Regions from separate parts of the Cedecea sp. genome, predicted to be linked through region 2. Evidence: predicted binding sites of a transcription regulator. Region 2 holds the regulator's gene; each other region holds the start of a gene.
What was found. Region 2 encodes CRP, which controls carbon source genes, mostly activating them, when cyclic AMP is high. Its sites were predicted from a motif close to ATGTGANNNNNNTCACAT; they were not measured.
Positions count from the first base shown of each region.

Region 1: a site for CRP is predicted at 2,759-2,776, ahead of focA (formate transporter FocA). Genes of this name have one in related genera too.
Region 3: a site for CRP is predicted at 2,676-2,693, ahead of aaeR (HTH-type transcriptional activator AaeR). Genes of this name have one in related genera too.

Region 1 is NZ_DASYBS010000009.1:54,452-59,114, forward strand. Features, by position in the region: gene pflB (formate C-acetyltransferase) at 1-1,791, opposite strand, end outside; gene focA (formate transporter FocA) at 1,843-2,700, opposite strand; gene ycaO (30S ribosomal protein S12 methylthiotransferase accessory factor YcaO) at 3,101-4,663, opposite strand, start outside.
Region 2 is NZ_DASYBS010000153.1:14,161-18,823, reverse strand. Features, by position in the region: gene VGM55_RS24365 (YccS/YhfK family putative transporter) at 1-2,036, opposite strand, end outside; gene crp (cAMP-activated global transcriptional regulator CRP) at 2,098-2,730, opposite strand; gene VGM55_RS24355 (OsmC family protein) at 3,044-3,448, shown strand; gene VGM55_RS24350 (phosphoribulokinase) at 3,486-4,355, opposite strand; gene VGM55_RS24345 (YheU family protein) at 4,446-4,663, opposite strand, start outside.
Region 3 is NZ_DASYBS010000021.1:104,160-108,822, reverse strand. Features, by position in the region: gene yhdP (AsmA2 domain-containing protein YhdP) at 1-170, shown strand, start outside; gene tldD (metalloprotease TldD) at 257-1,702, shown strand; gene aaeR (HTH-type transcriptional activator AaeR) at 1,723-2,658, opposite strand; gene aaeX (p-hydroxybenzoic acid efflux pump operon protein AaeX) at 2,836-3,039, shown strand; gene aaeA (p-hydroxybenzoic acid efflux pump subunit AaeA) at 3,047-3,979, shown strand; gene aaeB (p-hydroxybenzoic acid efflux pump subunit AaeB) at 3,990-4,663, shown strand, end outside.

The sequences.
Region 1 (4,663 bases), on a different contig from region 2:
GCCACGGTAGGTGGTCAGTTTCTGAATTTTCTTCATGAAACGTTCTACCAGGTCAACGGCGATGTCATCTACGCGAGGATCGTTGTTACCGAACTGTGGATATTCACCTTCGATTTCGAAGTCGATAGCCAGACCGTCTTCGTCACGAATTGGTTTAACTTTCGCGTATTTGATTGCAGACAGGGAGTCAGCTGCAACGGACAGACCCGCGATACCACAAGCCATGGTGCGAACAACGTCACGGTCGTGCAGAGCCATCAGGGACGCTTCGTAGCTGTATTTATCATGCATGTAGTGAATGATGTTCAGCGCGGTAACGTACTGTTTAGCCAGCCAGTCCATGAAGTGATCCAGACGATCCAACACGTTGTCGTAGTCCAGAACGTCTGCGGTGATTGGCGCTTCTTTAGGACCAACCTGCATTTTCAGTTTTTCATCAACGCCGCCGTTGATGGCATACAGCATGGTTTTCGCCAGGTTTGCACGAGCACCGAAGAACTGCATTTGCTTACCAACGATCATTGGGCTTACGCAGCAAGCAATAGCGTAGTCATCGTTGTTGAAGTCAGGGCGCATCAGATCGTCATTCTCGTACTGCAGAGAAGAGGTATCGATGGAAACTTTAGCCGCGTATTTTTTGAAGTTCAGTGGCAGTTTTTCAGACCACAGAATGGTGATGTTTGGCTCCGGAGACGGCCCCATGGTGTACAGGGTGTTCAGGAAGCGGAAGCTGGATTTGGTGACCAGCGTACGGCCATCAACGCCCATACCGCCGATAGATTCTGTTGCCCAGATTGGGTCACCGGAGAACAGCTCATCATATTCAGGGGTACGCAGGAAGCGAACCATACGCAGTTTCATGACCAGATGGTCAATCATTTCCTGAGCCTGCAGTTCGTTGATTTTACCCGCTTTCAGGTCACGTTCGATATAGGCATCCAGGAAGGTGGATACGCGTCCGAAGGACATTGCCGCGCCGTTCTGAGATTTAACCGCAGCCAGGTAGCCGAAGTAAGTCCACTGAATAGCTTCCTGTGCGTTGGTAGCAGGGCCAGAGATATCGCAGCCATATTTAGCCGCCATTTCTTTGATTTGACCCAGCGCACGGTGCTGCTCGGAGATCTCTTCACGCAGACGGATAGTCGCTTCCAGGTCTTCACCGTTTTCCAGTTTGGTCTGCAGTGAGTTGAACTGAGCGAATTTGTCTTTCATCAGATAGTCGATACCGTACAGCGCAACGCGACGGTAGTCACCGATGATACGGCCACGGCCATAGGCATCTGGCAGACCGGTGATAACACCGGACTTACGGCAGTTCAGGATGTCTTTGGTGTAAACGTCAAACACGCCCTGGTTGTGAGTCTTACGGTATTCGGTGAAGATTTTTTTCAGCATTGGGTCGAGTTCACGACCGTATACTTTGCAAGAACCTTCAACCATTTTGATGCCACCGAACGGAATAATGGCACGTTTCAGAGGTGCATCGGTTTGCAGACCCACGATAGTTTCGAGGGACTTGTTGATGTAGCCCGCATCATGAGAAGTGATGGTTGAAGCCAGGTCGGTATCGAAGTCAACAGGCGCGTGAGTGCGGTTTTCCTGTTTAACGCCTTCCATCACGTTGTCCCACAGTTTGGTAGTTGCGTCGGTAGCACCTGCCAGGAAGGACTCGTCACCCTCATACGGGGTGTAGTTTTTCTGAATAAAGTCACGTACGTTGACTTCATTCTGCCAGTCGCCTTTAGCAAAACCTTCCCAGGCTGTGGCTAACTTTTCATTAAGCTCGGACATGTAACACCTACCTTCTAATGTGGAGTTCTTAAACCTACGTGTTGGCTAAACTTAGTGTTTATCGCCACCGCGCAGATAAATTACCCAGTATGTCAACCCAACCAGTAAACCTCCGCCGATGATGTTTCCGATAGTTACCGGAATCAGGTTATCGGTGATGAAGTTCAGCACGGTCAGATGCGAGAAACTTTCCGGAGAAGACCCTACGGCGGTCCAGAATTCCGGGCTGGCAAAATCACGAACCACGATGGCCATCGGGATCATGAACATGTTTGCGATGCTGTGCTCAAAGCCGCTGGCAACAAACATGGCAACCGGAAGGATCATAGCAAACATTTTGTCCATCAGGCTGCGGCCGGAGTAGCTCATCCAGACGGCGAGGCACACCATCAGGTTCGCCAGAATGCCGAGGCAGACGGCCTCAACAAACGTATGATGCATTTTATGGTCGGCGGTCTGCAGGACGTTCAGGCCCCAGGCACCGTTGGCTGTCATATACATGCCGGACAGCCAGATAAGAAGTACAAAGAGCAGGGCACCCACCAGGTTACCAATGTAGACATTAGCCCAGTTACGCAGTAACTGGCACCAGGTGATACGGCCGCTTGCTTTGGCTACGACTATCAACACGGTGGAGGTAAAGAGGTCTGCACCGCAGATAACGCAAAGAATTAAACCCAGTGAGAAGCAGGTGCCGCCAATCAGTTTGGCAATCCCGAAGGGGAGAGTGGATGTGCCCGTTGTGGCGGTGATGTAGAACACGAAGGCAATCGAAATGAAGACGCCTGCGGTAATCGCTAAGTAAAAGGTCGTTAGCGGTTGCTTGGTCGCTTTATAGACGCCAGCGTCTTCGGCAATTTTTGCCATCGCTGGTGGGAGTACTAGATCAAAAGGGTTGTCAGCTTTCACACTAACTCTCTCTTATTTAATTCGGCGAGGAGATACTAACAAAGCATTATAGAGTAAAAATTGATGTGGATCATATCTCGCCAAGCTAATAGGCACTGAAAAAGCAGGTCTTTATCTTTTTTTCAGCATAACTGATTGATTATCAATGAAAAAATAAATTTTAATATTTATAAGTAAAATTGAATTTAGCCCGTTCCTCGCACAAAAATGGTTAATTACAATGGGGTATTTTTATATTTTGATAACATTATTTCCGCTATCGATAAATAACTATTTACCCTAAGTTAACCAAAAGATTACATAGTAAAATATTATTGTTGCAATAATAAAATGGGGCGCAAAAGCGCCCCACAATATAGCTTAGGCCCGGTGCAGTGCGCACCTGTAAGTTGTCAGTAAATTACTTTACCTGCCAATATTTGGCTTTGGCACGCTGTAATTTTTCGTAAGCCTGCAACAAAGCCTGATGCGCCGGGAAGGCTTTCAGCTCTTTATCTACGGGCTGCAGACCATAAAACGCGGCTTCTCCGCTCATTGCTGCGCTGGCCGCATCCACCGCGTCCGCGCCATACATACGTACAAAAGCATTCAGGTATTGCAGCGGTTGGCGCTCTTCTTCCTGTGACAGTAGCAGTAGGGTTTGCAGGCAACGGTAGTAGTTGGCGCGTTCCGGGCTAAAGATTGAAGCGTTAAACTCCATGGTCCATTCGGTCCAGATAAGCGCTTGCTCCAGGTCACCACCGGCAAGCGCCAGCATGGCTTTCAGTTCACCAATGCGCAGCGTATACCAGCCGTTGTCTTTGCCGGTTGCCAGGCCCAGCAGCTCACGTACGCGGGTGAAATCGTCGTGCCCTTCGTCGTCAAGTTGAGAAATCAGGTCAAGGTAGTCCTGCTGTTCCCATTCGCTGTCCGGCAGCGCCAGGATAGTTTCACGCAGATGGCTACCCATGCTGTTGTTGGCCAGCAGCAGGTCGTCAGCAGGGTAAATGTCAGACATGCCAGGCACGATAATACGGCAGGCGTAAACATCCAGATGCTCGTAGTCGGCGATATACACTTCTTTATCTTCAGACTGGAAGATAGCCATTAATGTCGCGAACTCTTCTTCTGTTGTACCGGCGAAGCTCCAGTCGGCAAACGGGTAATCCGCATCTTGCTTGAACATATCCCAGGAGATCAGGCCGCTGGAATCGATGAAGTGAGTTTCCAGGTTAGCGTGTTCAGCCACCTCTTCGTCATCGAAGGTTGGCGGGGTAAATACGTCCAGATCTTTCAGGCCACGTCCCTGCAGCAGTTCGGTAACGGTACGCTCCAGCGCCACGCCAAAATCAGGGTGTGCGCCAAACGACGCAAAACAGGTCCCGTTTGCCGGGTTAAACAGCACCACGCAGATAACCGGATATTTGCCGCCCAGGGAGCCGTCATAAGCGAAAATTGGGAAACCTTCTGCTTCAAGCGTTTTAATGGACTCCACCACGCCAGGATAACGTGCCAGCACCTCTTGCGGGATCTCAGGCAGGCTAATGCTTTCGGCGATAATGCGGTTTTTGATGTGACGCTCAAAGACTTCTGAAAGCCCCTGAACGCGGGCTTCGTTAGCGGTATTACCTGCAGACATGCCGTTGGAAACATACAGGTTACCGACGATGTTCATTGGAATATAAACGGTCTGCAGATCTGACTGGCGGGTAAACGGCAGGGCGCAAATACCACGCTCTTCGTTTCCGGACTGGAGGTCGATCAGCATGCCTGCGCTTAATTCATTTTCTGGATCGTAGAACGCGCGCAGACGGTCGTCGAGGATACCTTCTGGCAGTTGTTCATCTTCCGGCAGAGAGAACCACTTCTCATTTGGGTAATGAACAAACGGGCCATTAGCGATGGTATCACCCAGCCAAAAGTCAGCGAAGAAATAGTTAGTCGACAGACGTTCAAAATATTCACCCAGCGCGGATGCCAGCGC
Region 2 (4,663 bases):
CGCTGGCGCCAGGCTACCGAGGAGATGGTATGCATGGTGTTCAGGTGGCCAATAATCCGCTGTAAATGCTGCTCCATGGTGCTTAACGGCCCCGTGGGCAGCGTGTCTGAATCCAGAATATTGGCGTCGTTCGACCCGCCAGGCCCGTCGTACTCCAGCCTTTGCTGGCAGCGCTGTAAGCCAATTTCACAAGACTGCAGATACTTTTGTGCCAGGTCCGGCGTGAGCATGTTGTGCTCACGTGCCAGAGTGGTCATGGCGTTGATGTGCTCGACGATGAACTGGCTGTGGGTCACCCAGAGCTTCATGTCTGCCAGATAATGAGAGTTAAACCCAGGCTCTTGCATCGCTTGGTTGAGCGAGTTAAACAGCGCATTATGTGCCTGGTTGACCCGCATGCGTTGCCAGGCCAGCGGCGTGGGTTCCGGATCGTTGCTCAGTATCAGGCGAATGGCGTCCTGATCGGCCTCGAGCGCGTCGTGGGCGTTCTGACGCAGTAGGCCAGTTTGCCACTGTGGCCAAAGCCAGATCATGCCGCCAAAGGCTATCAGGCAGCCGAGCAGCGTGTCGATAAGCCGCGGAATGATGTAGCTTTCGGCGCTTAGGGTAATGAGCTGCAGGGTATATACCGCCGTAACGGTAAAGCCGATGGTGGCCCAGCCGTAGCTTTTGCGAATGAACAGATAGCTCACCAGGGTAATCATCAGCATCGCCAGTAGGGTGTAGCTGTCCGGAACGTGGAAGTGCAGGGTAATACCGGCGATACACAGCCCAGCCATGGTGCCTGCCGCCCTGTGCACAATACGTACCCGCGTTGCGCCATAGCCGTTTTGAGTCACGAACATCACCGTCATCAGGATCCAGTACGGTTTAGGCAGATGTAAGAAAGACCCAAGCAGGCTGGCAATCGTCAGCATTACGCCCAGGCGTGCGGAGCTGCGCAGCGCCGATGATTTGAAAGAAAGGTAGTTTTTCAGCGCCGGGAAGAAAGGCAGTCGGCGTTCCCTGTCTTCCATTAAATCCCTCACGTACAGCGGACGCTGGGTTTTCAGCACCCGGGCTATGCGGCTGAAATGGTAGTGACAAAATTGACCAACCGGATTATCCGGGTTCTGACGGGCGATCTTTTCCAGGGCGTCGATCTGTTTGTCCATGGTAAAGCGCGTCGGGTAGCGGTGATAGAGAATATCGTCTGCCAGCACCCGCAGGCGCGCGGCGATGGTTTGGGCATTCCAGCGGATCACGGCTTCCGCATGACTTTGCTCGACCAGCTTCTGAACCTCTTCTGGCTGATGCAGGCTCACCGAAATGTGTTCCTGCAAATCCAGTGCGACCTGGAAAGCGCGCAGCAGGCGCTTGTAGCCGTTTTGCTGGTTAGCCGACAGCATATGCAGCTGCTGGTAGCAGATGGTTATCAGGTCGACGGCTTTTTGCTGGCGGGCAAGTAAGGGAGGCAGCGCTTTTTCCGGATCGGTGTGCTGGGTCAGCAGGCTGTATTTTGCCTCACAGTAGTCCGCAAGCTGACGGTACAGCAGGCTTAGCGACTCTCTGAGCGGCTGTTCACGCCATAGTCTGAACCAGAACCAGTTGAACGCGCCGTACCAGATGGTGCCGGAGATATAGAGCACCATCGGTTTCCAGATAGGCATGTTACCAGCCATGCTGAGCGTGAAGATTGCGGCAATCAGCGACGCGGGCAGCAGGCGAGCATGCAGTGAGCTTATTTCCGCCGTGACGCCGAGCAGCAGGGCCATAACGATTAATATCGCAGGCAGCGGGACGTGGGTATAAAGCAGCAGAAGCTGCATGATTAGGCTGCTGACGGCGAACAGGCCGCCGCCAATGATCAAACGTTTGAAGAAGCGTTTATGCGGCGTGTCCAGCCCGGCAATGTTGCAGCAGGCAGGCACTAACGAGAAAAGCAGGCCATTTTGCAGGCTGTCGAGGACCAGGCCGATAGCCACGGGTAGACACAGCACCAGCGTTTGCCGCAGCGCGTAGTTAACTTCCGGGTGATAAATTAATCTCTTCCACATAGCCTGAATTGTAGAGACAAAAAAGGCGTGTTACCGAAGCGACACGCCTTTATGGGGCTAATTAACGCGTGCCGTAAACGACAATCGTTTTACCGTGTGCGGAAATGAGATTCTGGTCTTCCAGCATTTTCAGAATACGGCCAACGGTTTCGCGGGAGCAGCCCACGATCTGACCGATTTCCTGGCGGGTGATTTTAATCTGCATCCCGTCCGGGTGGGTCATGGCGTCCGGCTGTTTAGCCAGGTTCAGCAGCGTCTGTGCGATGCGGCCGGTCACGTCCAGGAAGGCGAGGTTGCCGACTTTCTCGGAGGTAACCTGCAGGCGGCGTGCCATCTGGGAAGACAGACGCATCAGGATGTCCGGGTTGACCTGAATCAGCTGACGGAATTTTTTATAGGAAATTTCAGCTACTTCACAGGCTGTCTTGGCACGAACCCAGGCGCTACGCTCCTGACCTTCTTCGAACAAGCCTAATTCACCAATGAAATCACCCTGATTCAGATAAGAAAGGATCATCTCCTTGCCTTCTTCATCTTTAATCAGAACAGCTACGGAGCCTTTGACGATGTAATACAGCGTCTCCGCCTTTTCACCCTGGTGAATCAGCGTGCTCTTCGACGGATACTTATGAATGTGGCAATGAGACAAGAACCATTCGAGAGTCGGGTCTGTTTGCGGTTTGCCAAGCACCATGCGCGGTTATCCTCTGTTATAAACTGGCTACCAAAGACAAGACTCGGAACCTCTTGTCTGGCGTTGCAATCGTGAAATTTTCCCATACCCTGGGAACTGGCGGGCAGGTCAATCCTGCGGCCTGTAATTAGTCGTTTCCTCTGCTTGCGGCATAAACGTCTCTGTATCGCAGCAGCATCCGAATTGTTTTAGCATAGCTTTTGGTAAGTGTCTTGTCTTGTCTCGTTTCAGCATGACTTGGATCGCCTTACGTTGCCAGTTTTGACGTAGACGCGTAATCTGAAAGAATATTTTCTCAACAGGAGTAGGCAAAATGCAGGCACGTGTTAAATGGGTGGAAGGCATGACCTTCCTCGGGGAGTCCGCTTCTGGCCACCAGATCTTGATGGACGGTAATTCTGGTGATAAAGCGCCAAGCCCAATGGAAATGCTGCTGATGGCGGCGGGCGGCTGTAGCGCCATTGACGTGGTGTCGATTTTGCAAAAAGGTCGCCACGACGTGATGGATTGTGAAGTCAAGCTGACCTCTGAGCGCCGTGAAGAAGCGCCGCGCCTGTTCACCCATATTAATCTGCACTTTGTGGTTACCGGAAAAGAGCTGAAGGATAGCGCCGTATCGCGCGCGGTCGATCTTTCTGCTGAAAAGTATTGTTCGGTAGCGCTGATGCTTGGGAAAGCGGCAAACATTACCCACAGCTATGAAGTGATCGAAGCATAAAGATCAAAAAGGCGGCATTCACGCCGCCTCTGCCGAATCAGGCAATCTTCCTGCCTTCCGCCAGTCGCTGCACCAGCGGCCCCATAATCAGCTCCATCGCCAGCCCCATTTTCCCGCCAGGCACCACCAGAGTGTTGATGTGGGAGATAAACGATCCTTGCAGCATCGCCAGCAGATAAGGGAAGTCGATATCGTCCAGCCCGCGGAAATGGATAACCACGAAGCTTTCGTCCAGCGACGGAATGGCACGTGCGGCAAACGGGTTAGAGGTATCCACCGTCGGGACGCGCTGGAAGTTAATATGGGTGCGTGAGAACTGCGGCGTAATGAAGTTGATGTAATCGTCCATCGAACGCACGACGGAGTCCATCACCGCTTCCCGCGAATGGCCGCGCTCGCCGGTGTCGCGAACCAGCTTCTGAATCCATTCCAGGTTAACAATAGGCACCACGCCAACCAGCAAATCCACGCAGTCTGCTACGTTATGTTGCGGGGTGACAACGCCGCCGTGCAGGCCTTCATAAAACAGCACGTCGGTTGGTTCCGGCAGCGGCTGCCACGGCGTAAAGGTACCCGGCACCTGGTTCCACGGCACGGCTTCATCGTAGGTATGCAGATATTTACGTGATTGACCTTTGCCGCTCTGGCCGTATTCGATAAAGGTTTGTTCCAGTAAACCGAAGTCGTTGGCTTCTGGCCCAAAATAGCTGATGTGGCGGCCCGCATCACGCGCCTTGCGGATGGCCATATCCATTTCCGGGCGGGTATAGCGGTGGAAGCTGTCGCCTTCAACCTCGGCGGCACGCAGATTGAGCTGCTGGAAAATCTTGCGGAAGGCAAGGCTGGTGGTGGTGGTTCCGGCGCCGCTGGAACCTGTTACCGCAATAACCGGGTGTTTGGCTGACATAAGGTGACAACTCCATGAGGGATCGGAAAAAGGTCTGGTTTCTGGTTGTTATACTTTTCAGCCAGTATAGATCACCCCGCCGGTTAGCGGTCAGCCACGAAACTGCCCGCGCGGCATAATATTTACCGTTTCATGGAGTTCAGACCAAACCAGCACGGCTTCGCCGCTTTGCAACTGGCGCTTCACGTCGGCGACTTTTTGCGTCAGCGAGCGCTCCTGCTCACCATAATCGGTGCCTTCGCGTAATACAAAAGATTCAATCAAACTGTCGAGGGTTTCAGGGGCGAGATCTTGCCAGGGAATGATCA
Region 3 (4,663 bases), on a different contig from region 2:
CCGCCTTTGCCGTTAACCCTATAGTCGGTGCCGCCGTGTTTGCGGCCAGTAAAGTGCTTGGCCCGCTGTGGAGTAAAATTTCCGTCCTGCGCTACAGCATCACCGGCCCGGTCGACAAACCGCAAATTAATGAAGTGCTGCGCCAGCCACGTACCAGTGAAGCTCACTGATTTGACGTTAGCGGTGAATTGCCGCAAGCTCCATTAATAAACCATTCCTCGCCCAATGGGCGATAAGCAATAAGAGTAGCGAAACGATGAGTCTGAACCTGGTAAGTGAGCAGTTGCTGTCTGCGAATGGCTTAACCCATCAAGATCTGTTTTCCATCCTCGGCCAGCTGTCCGAGCGCCGCCTCGACTACGGCGATCTCTATTTCCAGTCCAGCTATCATGAATCCTGGGTGATGGAAGACCGCATCATTAAAGACGGTTCATGGAATATCGATCAGGGCGTTGGCGTTCGTGCGGTGAGCGGTGAGAAAACCGGGTTTGCCTATGCGGATCAAATTACCTTGCTGGCGCTGGAGCAAAGCGCTCATGCCGCTCGCAGTATTGTACGTGAACAGGGCGATGGGCGTGCCCGCACGCTGGGCAACGTTCCGCACAGCACGCTTTATACCAGCGCCGATCCGCTGCTCAGCATGACGCGTGAAGAGAAGCTCGACATCCTGAGACGCGTGGACAGCGTCGCGCGCGCAGCGGATGCTCGCGTTCAGGAAGTGAGCGCCAGCCTGACGGGCGTTTACGAGCTGATTCTGGTGGCGGCTACGGACGGAACGCTGGCGGCGGATGTTCGCCCTCTGGTTCGCCTGTCTGTTAGCGTTCAGGTTGAAGAAGACGGCAAGCGCGAGCGCGGCGCCAGCGGAGGCGGCGGTCGTTTTGGCTATGAGTATTTCCTGGAAAGCGTGAACGGTGAAGTTCGCGCTGATGCCTGGGCGAAAGAAGCTGTGCGTATGGCAATGGTTAACCTGTCGGCCGTTGCGGCTCCTGCCGGCATGCTGCCGGTGGTGCTGGGCGCAGGCTGGCCTGGCGTCCTGCTGCACGAAGCGGTCGGTCACGGCCTGGAAGGCGACTTTAACCGCCGTGGCACTTCGGTCTTTAGCGGCCAGATGGGCCAACTGGTGGCTTCAGAACTGTGTACCGTGGTGGATGACGGCACGATGCCTAATCGCCGTGGTTCCGTTTCCATTGATGACGAAGGCGTGCCGGGGCAGTACAACGTGCTGATCGAAAACGGTATCCTTAAAGGCTACATGCAGGACAAGCTGAACGCGCGTCTGATGGGCGTTGCGCCGACCGGTAACGGTCGCCGTGAATCCTACGCGCACCTGCCGATGCCGCGCATGACCAACACCTACATGCTGGCGGGCAAATCCACGCCGCAGGAGATTATCGAGTCTGTGGACTACGGTATCTTCGCACCAAACTTCGGCGGCGGCCAGGTCGATATCACCTCCGGCAAGTTTGTGTTCTCCACTTCGGAAGCTTACCTGATTGAAAAAGGGAAGGTCACGAAGGCGGTGAAAGGGGCGACGCTGATTGGTTCCGGTATTGAAACCATGCAGCAGATCTCCATGGTTGGTAACGACCTGGCGCTGGATAACGGCGTTGGCGTCTGCGGTAAAGAAGGGCAGAGCCTGCCGGTTGGCGTCGGCCAGCCAACCCTGAAGGTCGATAACCTGACCGTGGGCGGTACCGCTTAAGTTCATCTGGTAGCCGGGCTCTAACCCCGGCTGTTTTCATTTCTCGCCCGCACGCCCTGAAAAAGCTGCGTCACCCGCACGAAATAATCCGTCAGATAGTTAATGCACACCTCCACCTTCAGCGGCAGTTTGTCTTTCTCGGTATACAGTGCGTAAACCGGGCGTGGGTCGGACTGATAGCGAGGGAACAGGATCTCCAGCTCCCCGCTGTTGATCTCGTCGATCACCCACATCAGCGGCGCAAACCCTACTCCGGCACCGGCCTTAAGCCAGCGGCTTAACGTCATCGGATCGTTGGTGACAAAGCGACCATGCGGGATCACCTTGGTCGAAATCCCTTCCGGTGCGATGAGCTCAAACTCATTGTGCGGGCGTACGCTGTATTCAAGCCAGGAATGGTTAGCCAGATCGGCAGGTTTCTCCGGCGTACCGTGAATCTGAAGATAGTTTTTCGCGGCGCAGACCACCATCGGCATCGAGCCCAGCTTGCGTGAAAACAGGCTGGAATCCTGCAGAGCACCTACGCGAATCACCAGGTCCAGGCCGTCGGCAATCAGGTCGGGAAAGGGAATACCGGTAACCAGATTTACGGTCAGGCCCGGGTACTCTTTCAGCATCTCGGTCGTCATATCGGCGAGGACATTCTGTGCCATAGTTGAAGAGCTACCGATGCGCAGCGTCCCTATCGGCGTGTTGTTAAAGGCATAGAGCTGCTCGTGGACTTCCTGCGCTTCGTGAAGCATTTTGCGGCAGCCCTGATAATAAATTTTGCCCGCTTCGGTTAGCCCGATGCTGCGGGTGCTGCGGTTCAGCAGTTTTACCTGGAGCTCATCTTCCAGCTTCGACACGATCTGGCTGATGGAAGAGACGCTCATTTGTAGCTGCCTTGCGGCGGCGGTGTAGGAGCCCAGTTCGACCACTTTGGCAAACACCGACATACGTTTAAGTCGTTCCATTGTTCACTCTGAGTGAAAAGTGATTTAGATCACATATTATAGATAACAGGGTAACAGTTACGTTAATATATTATTATTAACATAATTCATACCGCACGCTCGCCCGCCTTTTCTGGCCTCTCCGTCGCGGTTTGTCGTCGAGTTATGTATCGCCTGCATTATCTTATCAAGGTTAAAATGAGTCTATTTCCGGTAATCGTGATATTCGGTCTTTCCTTTCCGCCGATATTCTTCGAGTTAATTCTGTCGCTCGCTGCGTTCTGGCTGGCGCGTCGGCTGCTGACCCCAACCGGCATCTATGATTTTGTCTGGCACCCTGCATTATTCAATACAGCGCTCTATTGCTGCCTTTTTTATCTGATTTCGCGTTTGTTCGTTTGAGGTTGATGTGAAAATACTAACAAGAAACATTACCCGTACCGCTATCACGCTTTTGCTGGTGCTACTGGCCTTCATCGCTATCTTCCGTGCATGGGTGTTTTATACGGAATCTCCGTGGACGCGTGACGCGCGTTTTACCGCTGACGTCGTGGCGATAGCCCCGGATGTTTCCGGGCTTATCACCACCGTTGACGTTCATGACAACCAGCTGGTGAAAAAAGACCAGGTGCTATTTACCATCGACCAGCCGCGCTACCAAAAAGCGCTCGAACAGGCCGAAGCCGATGTGGCCTATTATCAGGCGCTGGCATCAGAGAAACGCCGTGAAGCCGGCAGGCGTAATACGCTTGGTATTCAGGCGATGTCGCGCGAAGAGATTGACCAGTCGAACAACCTGCTGCAAACCGTGTTGCACCAGCTGGATAAAGCGCAGGCGACGCGTGACCTGGCCAAACTCGATCTGCAGCGCACGGTTATTCGTGCCCCGGCTGACGGCTGGGTGACTAACCTTAACGTGCATATCGGCGAGTTTATTAATCGTGGCGCGACGTCCGTGGCGCTGGTGAAACAGAATTCATTCTACATCCTTGCCTACATGGAAGAGACCAAGCTTGAGGGGATTCGCCCGGGCTATCGCGTGCAGATTACTCCGCTTGGCAGCAACCGCGTGCTGCGCGGCAGCGTTGACAGCATTTCTGCCGGGGTGACTAACGCCAGCAGTACCAGCGATGCAAAAGGCATGGCGACGGTTGATTCTAACCTCGAGTGGGTTCGTCTTGCTCAGCGCGTGCCGGTTAGAATTCGCCTCGATGAACAGATGGGGAATTTGTATCCTGCCGGGACTACCGCGACCGTTGTAGTCACCGGTGAAAAAGACCGTAAAGCGGAAAATGACTCGGCGTTTATCAAGCTGATGCATCGCCTGCGCGAGTTCGGTTGAGCGGGCCGCTATGTATAACATCTCCAGGCTACACGTTCGTTTTGCGATAAAGCTTGCCTTCGCCATTGTGCTGGCGGTTTTTGTCGGTTTTCACTTCGAGCTGGAAACGCCGCGCTGGGCGGTACTCACTGCCGCCATTGTTGCCGCCGGGCCCGCTTTTGCCGCCGGTGGTGAGCCTTATTCCGGCGCGATTCGCTACCGCGGAATGCTGCGTATTATCGGCACTTTTATCGGCTGTGCTGCCGCACTGGTTATCATCATTACCCTGATTCGAGCGCCGATGGTCATGCTGCTGGTATGCTGTATCTGGGCCGGATTCTGTACCTGGATCTCTTCCCTTGTTCGCGTTGAAAACTCTTACGCCTGGGGGCTCGCTGGCTACACCGCGCTGATTATCGTGGTCACTATCCAGGTGGCTCCGCTGACCACGCCACAGTTTGCCGTTGAGCGCTGCAGCGAAATCGTCATCGGTATTGTCTGTGCCATCGTCGCTGACCTGCTGTTTTCGCCTCGCTCCATCAAGCAAGAGATAGATCGGGAGCTGGATAACCTGCTGGTGGATCAGTACCGCCTGATGCAGCTTTGCATCGCCCACGGTGACAAAGAAGAGGTGGATAAGGCCTGGAGCGGGCTGGTGCGTAAAGTGACCGCGCTCAACGGCATGCGCGCTAACTTGAATATGGA